2 regions of the Geobacillus sp. JS12 genome follow, and region 2 is predicted to be linked to the other one. Evidence: riboswitches for the same ligand, from Rfam matches in the RefSeq annotation. Region 2 holds a riboswitch; the other holds the start of a gene.
The links. A riboswitch is a leader RNA that binds a small molecule or an ion and turns the genes downstream of it on or off. The one in region 2 is predicted to bind S-adenosylmethionine.
Positions count from the first base shown of each region.

Region 1: linked by a shared signal. The riboswitch ahead of A0V43_RS12885 (methionine ABC transporter ATP-binding protein) and the one ahead of mtnW (2,3-diketo-5-methylthiopentyl-1-phosphate enolase) in region 2 are both predicted to bind S-adenosylmethionine.

Region 1 is NZ_CP014749.1:2,614,840-2,618,240, forward strand. It holds gene A0V43_RS12880 (methionine ABC transporter permease) at 1-595, opposite strand, end outside; gene A0V43_RS12885 (methionine ABC transporter ATP-binding protein) at 585-1,613, opposite strand; SAM riboswitch class I at 1,701-1,810, opposite strand; gene A0V43_RS12890 (hypothetical protein) at 1,885-2,232, opposite strand; gene A0V43_RS12895 (thioredoxin family protein) at 2,378-2,695, opposite strand; gene A0V43_RS12900 (toprim domain-containing protein) at 2,692-3,051, opposite strand; gene A0V43_RS12905 (YusG family protein) at 3,149-3,382, opposite strand.
Region 2 is NZ_CP014749.1:399,507-402,907, forward strand. It holds gene A0V43_RS02060 (pyridoxal phosphate-dependent aminotransferase) at 55-1,242, shown strand; SAM riboswitch class I at 1,327-1,435, shown strand; gene mtnW (2,3-diketo-5-methylthiopentyl-1-phosphate enolase) at 1,513-2,754, shown strand; gene mtnX (2-hydroxy-3-keto-5-methylthiopentenyl-1-phosphate phosphatase) at 2,751-3,401, shown strand, end outside.

The DNA.
Region 1 (3,401 bases), 1.5 Mb from region 2:
CGGTCGCGACAAACGTCACATCGTTATGGCTGCGCTGGAATCCTTCCAAATACGCCAAGTTCCCAAGCCCGCCGGCGCCGATGGCTCCAGCCATCGCCGTATAGCTGACGAGCGACACGGCCGTCACCGTAATGCCGGAGACGAGCGCCGGCAACGATTCCGGCAGCAGCACTTTCCAAATGATCGTCCACGTTGAGGCGCCCATCGCTTGGGCTGCTTCGATGACGCCTTTGTCGATTTCGCGAAGGGCAATCTCCACCATGCGGGCGTAAAACGGCGCGGCCCCAATGACCAAAGCCGGCAGCGCCGCATTGGCGCCAAGCATCGTCCCAACAAGCCAGGTGGTAAACGGAATGAGCAAAATGATCAAAATAATAAACGGAATGGAGCGGAAAATGTTCACAAACGCCGCAATCACGGTATTGACAAACCGGTTTTCCCATAGGTTGCCCTTCGCTGTCAAAAATAGAAGCAAGCCAAGAACGATTCCGAGGACGAAAGTGGCCGCCACCGCCACCCCGGTCATGTACAGCGTCTCGACCGTCGCCGCCCACATCGTCTCCCATTGCACGTTCGGCAGGAGGTTAGCGAGCATCGTGAATCACCTCCACCGCCACTTGCTGGCGTTGAATATAGTCAAGCGCCCGGTCGATTTCATCCCTCGCCCCGTCGATGTGCACAAACAGCACCCCATAAGCGCCTTGATGGGTTTGCGAAATTTTCCCTTGCAAAATATTCATATCGACGGCAAATTGCCGCACGACCTGGCTGATGAGCGGCTGGCCGGCCGCCGCGCCGACGAACGTCAACTGCGCGATTATCCCGTTCGGGTATTGGCCAAACAGATGCGAAACCGCTTCTTCCGTCTCTTCCGGCTCGACGAGCTGCTTGACGAACCGCTTCGTGATCGGCTGCTGCGGGTTGCGGAACACGTGCAGCACTTCGCCCTGCTCAACGATTCGACCGTTTTCCATCACGGCGACGCGGTCGCAAATTTTGCGGATGACGTGCATCTCATGGGTGATGAGCACAATCGTCAGCCCGAGGCGCTTGTTAATGTCAACGAGCAAGTCCAAAATCGCATCGGTCGTCTGCGGGTCGAGCGCCGATGTCGCCTCGTCGCAAAGCAGCACTTTCGGGTTGTTGGCGAGCGCCCGGGCGATGCCGACGCGCTGCTTTTGTCCCCCGCTCAGCTGCGACGGGTAGGCATCCTCGCGCCCGGAAAGGCCGACAAGCTCGATCAATTCATCCACCCGCTTGTTCCGCTCCTCTTTCGGAACGCCGGCAATTTCAAGCGGAAAGGCAATGTTTTCCCTGACTGTGCGAGACCAAAGCAAGTTGAAGTGCTGAAAAATCATCCCGATTTCTTGGCGCGCCTTGCGCAGCTCCCGCCCTTTCACGCGCGTCATATCGCGCCCGGCGACGACCACCCGGCCCTTCGTCGGCTTCTCGAGCCCATTGAGCAAGCGGATGAGCGTGCTTTTCCCCGCGCCGCTGTAGCCGATAATGCCGAAAATTTCTCCTTCGCGAATCTCAAGCGACACATTGTCGACGGCCGTGACTGAGCCGTTGGCCGCTTGATAGATTTTTGTCACTTGTTCGAGTGTAATCATCGTTTCACCTTCCTTCCCAAGCGGCAGAGCGCAAAAAGAAAACCTTTCTGCCCGCAGAGAACAGAAAGGTATTGTGCACCATTCCGTCTCTTATCTCTCAAAGCAGGCCGCTTTGTGTGAATTGGCACCATTTCAGCGCACGCGCTGACGGTTGCCGGGCTTCATTGGGCACATCCCTCCACCTCTCTTGATAAGAGCGCAACAATCGCCTATGCAATTGATTTACGAATGTGATTGTATCACCGCTTGTCGAACGCTGTCAACAATTTTTTCACCCAACATGCCGATACGGTTTAGCCAAATGGAGGAGCGATTCAAGAAGCAACAGCTGACGGAAGCTTCCTGACACGTGCACTTCTTGCAGGCGGACGAGCTGCTGCAGCTTCAGTTCGCCGTTCAGCAAGGACGCGAGCGCTTCTTTGGAGCCGCGCACGGTCAATGTTTTCCGTTCATCGTGTTCCATCCCTAAAGCGGCTGGTTCCTTGCCGATCAACAGCAAGGCGGTTTCATCCCCACTTTCAAACCGAACACACAGCTGCTCATCCGGCAAAATCGGCATCAAATGACGCAACGCTTGCATCCGTTCCACGAACTGCCCGACTAATTCACGCATTTCCATGGATATCCCCTCCCCCATTTTTATTTTTTCACTTCCACCTGAAGAGGAGAAATCCTTTACAAAAATCTCGACAACCCGTTGACGAACGAGCGCCGTTTTTGTCATTTCCCAAGAAATGTGTCAAACAGCGTCAAAAAAAGGCGAATCACTTGACCGGCAAGCGTGCTTGAATCACTTCGTACAAATACGGAACGGAATGAAAGGCATACCACTTGCCTGCGATCGCTCCATCCTGAAAAAGAAGCAGGCAAGGAACGCTTTCAATTTTCCACTCAGCCGCTCGTTCGGGAATATAGTTGATGTCCGTTTCGTAAAACGGAAGCGCCGGAAACAACTTCTCCACCACCACAAGCATCCGCCGCGCCAGCTGGCACGTGCCGCACAGCGGGGTGTACAAGTAAAGGGCGAGAAGCGGCTCGCCTTCCACCACTCGCTTGACATCGTTTCGATCGATCGCGTTCACTCGCCTCTCCCTTTCATCAGCAATTCGATGCGGACGTCGAAATCGGCGCGCAGCAACACTTGCGCCAAGTGCCAAATCGGAGCAGCCGCCACTTCACGGTACGCCCGGTCAATGTAAAGATGCTCCGATTCTGGAAGCATGCGGCGAAACTGCCGGCGCAATTTTTCTCCCGCCTCATCGGCATCCGCCAACAAGTACACATCATATCCTTCCAGCTCATCAGCCCATTCTTCCAGGCGCGCGTCGCTGATCGTGCCGTTTGTGCAAAGGATGATGACAGGCTCTTTCAGGACGGCCGCCACCTTTTGCTTGTCCGATCGCCCTTCCACAATGATGACTTTTTCCACGCGTTGCATGTCCGACCCACCTTACTTCGAAAGGTGATACGATATTGTATGCCTTGCGCCGGCGAAAGGTGGAAAAAGAAAAGCAACGGCATCGCACCGTTGCCTGTCAACACCAGCCCGCTTCCCCGTCGCAGTCGACATATTTTTGGTTCGGTTCAACGGTAGCGGTCACCTGCTTGAAAATTCGCCCGTTTTGTTCGGTATACCCATTTTTCAACGGGACGGCCGCCGGAAGCGGAAGGCGCCCGATGAGCTCTCCTTCCTCGTACAACTCCAGCGAGCGGCCGTTCAGTTTGCCGATGATCCGGTCCGTGACATCCATGTGCTTCGTTTGCAGCATCGCGAGCACCCCTTTTTTC
Region 2 (3,401 bases):
ACGATATATGATGTTGCACTAGAATTTCAAGAATTTTTTAAGAAGGTGTGGGCGATGACGATGGAAATTCCTTTTTCCGAGTTGCTTGAGCAGCTGCCAAAGCAATTTTTCGCCTCGCTTGTCGCAAAAGTCGGGGAGAAAATCAAGGCCGGATGCGACGTGATCAATTTAGGGCAAGGCAACCCGGATCAGCCGACGCCAAAGCATATCGTTGAGGCGATGCAACGGGCGGCGGCCAATCCGAAATACCATAAATATTCGCCGTTTCAAGGCTACTTCTTTTTGAAAGAAGCCATCGCCGCGTTTTACGCGCGCGAGTACGGGGTGACGATCGACCCGGCCCGCGAGGTCGCCATTTTGTTCGGCGGCAAAGCCGGGCTTGTCGAGTTGCCGCTTTGCCTCGTCAACCCGGGCGATGTAGTGCTTGTCCCGGACCCGGGCTACCCGGACTATTGGTCGGGAATCGCGCTCGCCCGCGCACGGATGGAGATGATGCCGCTTGTTGCGGAAAACGGTTTTTTGCCGGACTATGAAGCCATTCCGGCGGCAGTGGCCGACCGGGCGAAACTGATGTTTTTAAACTATCCGAACAACCCGACCGGCGCAACGGCGACAAAGGAATTTTTCGCGGAGACGGTGGCGTTTGCCGCCAAGCACGGCATTGCCGTCGTGCACGATTTCGCTTATGGGGCGATCGGCTTTGACGGCCGGAAACCGGTCAGCTTCCTGGAAGTCGATGGGGCGAAAGACGTCGGCGTCGAAATTTATACGTTTTCGAAAACATACAATATGGCCGGCTGGCGTGTGGCGTTTGCCGTCGGCAACGAGCGGATCATTCGGGCGCTTGAGCTTTTGCAGGATCATTTGTATGTCAGCTTGTTCGGCGCCATCCAGGAAGCGGCCGCCGCGGCGCTCCTTGGTCCGCAAGACTGCGTCGCGGAGCTCGTTGCCTTGTACGAGGCGCGCCGCAATACGTTTATTCATGCTTTGCGCGACATCGGCTGGGAGGTGCAGGCGCCATCCGGGTCGTTTTTCGCCTGGCTTCCGCTGCCAAAAGGCATATCATCCGCTGAGTTTGCCGACATGCTGCTTGAGCGGGCGCATGTCGCCGTCGCCCCAGGCATCGGGTTCGGCGAGCACGGCGAAGGGTATGTGCGCGTCGGCCTCTTGACCGATGAAGCGCGGCTTCGCGAAGCAGCGGAGCGGATCGGCCGCCTTGGATTGTTTGAAAAAAATTTTTGAAAAATGATTGACAACGCCAATCGGTGATGGCATAATTCAAAGTAAATTTGCCAATTGCTTGACAAGTGCATAAACGAGCAGGCTTTCTTATCAAGAGCAGGCGGAGGGACGAGCCCAATGAAGCCCGGCAACCGGCTTGGCGCGCGCCAAGCACGGTGCTAATTCTTGCAGCGGAAACGCTGAGAGATAAGAAGAGCGCCATGACTGAATGACGCCTCTTCTTAGGAAGGGGCTTTTTTATTTCGCCATATATTGAAAGAGGGATGGGCGATGAGTGCAGTCATTGCGACGTATTTGCTTCATGACGAGAAAGACATTCGCAAAAAGGCCGAAGGGATCGCGCTCGGCTTGACGGTTGGCACATGGACGGACTTGCCGGCATTAGAGCAAGACCAGCTCCGCAAACATAAAGGGGAAGTCGTTGCGATCGAAGAGCTTGGCGAAAGCGAGCGGGTAAACGCGTACTTCGGCAAGCGGCTGAAGCGGGCGATCGTCAAAATCGCCTACCCGACAGTCAACTTCAGCGCCGATCTGCCGGCCTTGTTGGTGACGACATTTGGCAAGCTGTCGCTCGACGGTGAAGTGCGGCTGCTTGATTTAGAGTTTCCGGATGAATGGAAGCGGCAGTTTCCCGGGCCGCGCTTTGGCATCGCCGGCATTCGCGAAAAGGTCGGAGTGTACGACCGCCCGTTGTTGATGAGCATTTTCAAAGGCATCGTCGGCCGCGATTTGGCGTATTTGACATCAGAGTTGAAAAAGCAAGCGCTTGGCGGCGTTGACTTGGTGAAAGATGACGAAATTTTGTTTGACAGCGAACTTCTTCCGTTTGAAAAGCGGATCACCGAGGGCAAGACGGCGCTTCAGGAAGTGTACGAACAAACGGGCAAGCGGACGTTGTATGCCGTCAACTTGACCGGCAAAACGTTTGCGTTAAAGGACAAAGCGAAACGAGCCGCCGAGCTTGGCGCTGATGTGCTGTTGTTTAACGTCTTCGCTTATGGGCTTGATGTGCTGCAAGCGTTGCGTGAAGACGAGGAGATTGCGGTGCCGATTATGGCTCACCCGGCGTTCAGCGGCGCCGTTACGCCGTCGGAGTTTTATGGGGTGGCTCCTTCGCTTTGGCTTGGAAAGCTTTTGCGGCTCGCCGGCGCCGACTTTGTCCTGTTCCCGTCGCCGTATGGCAGCGTCGCCTTGGAGCGTGAGCAGGCGCTTGGCATCGCAAGGGCGCTCACCGACGACCAAGAGCCGTTCGCTCGGGCATTTCCGGTTCCGTCGGCCGGCATTCACCCGGGCTTGGTGCCGCTCCTTGTCCGCGATTTCGGCCTTGACAGCGTCGTCAACGCCGGCGGCGGCATTCACGGCCACCCGGACGGGGCGATCGGCGGCGGACGGGCGTTTCGCGCTGCCATCGACGCGGCGCTGGCCGGCCGTCCACTGCGTGCGGCGGCAGCAGAAAACGAAGCGCTGCAAAAGGCGATCGACCGCTGGGGCGCTATTGAGGTGGAAGCATGACGAAACAACTCGTTCTTTTTTGCGATTTTGACGGCACGATCACGGAAAACGACAACATCATCGCGATTATGAAACAGTTCGCCCCGCCGGAGTGGGAGGCGCTAAAGGACGACATTCTCGCCCAGCGCATCTCCGTTCAGGAAGGCGTCGGAAAAATGTTTTCGCTTCTTCCGTCAGCGCTGAAAGGGGAGATTGTTGACTTTTTGCTTAGCACCGCCCGCTTGCGCGAAGGTTTCCGCGAGTTTGTCGCGTGGACAAAAGAGCAAAGCATCCCGCTCTATATCGTGAGCGGCGGCATCGACTTTTTCGTCTATCCGCTGCTTGAAGGGCTCATTGAACCGGAGCGGATTTTTTGCAACGGCTCCGATTTCAGCGGTGAGACGATCCGCATCACATGGCCGCATGCATGTGACAGCCGGTGCCAAAACGGCTGCGGCTGCTGCAAGCCGTCGCTATTGCGCAGGCTTGCCCGCCCGGACGGGTATCACGTCGTCATCGGCGATTCGATCACCGACTTGGCGGTGGCCAGGCAAGCCGACTATGTGCTGGCGCGCGATTTTCTGCTTGAAAAATGTCAAGAGCTTGACCTGCCGCACGCGCCATTTGCGACGTTTTTTGACGTGATGGATGCGTTGCAGCGAATGGAG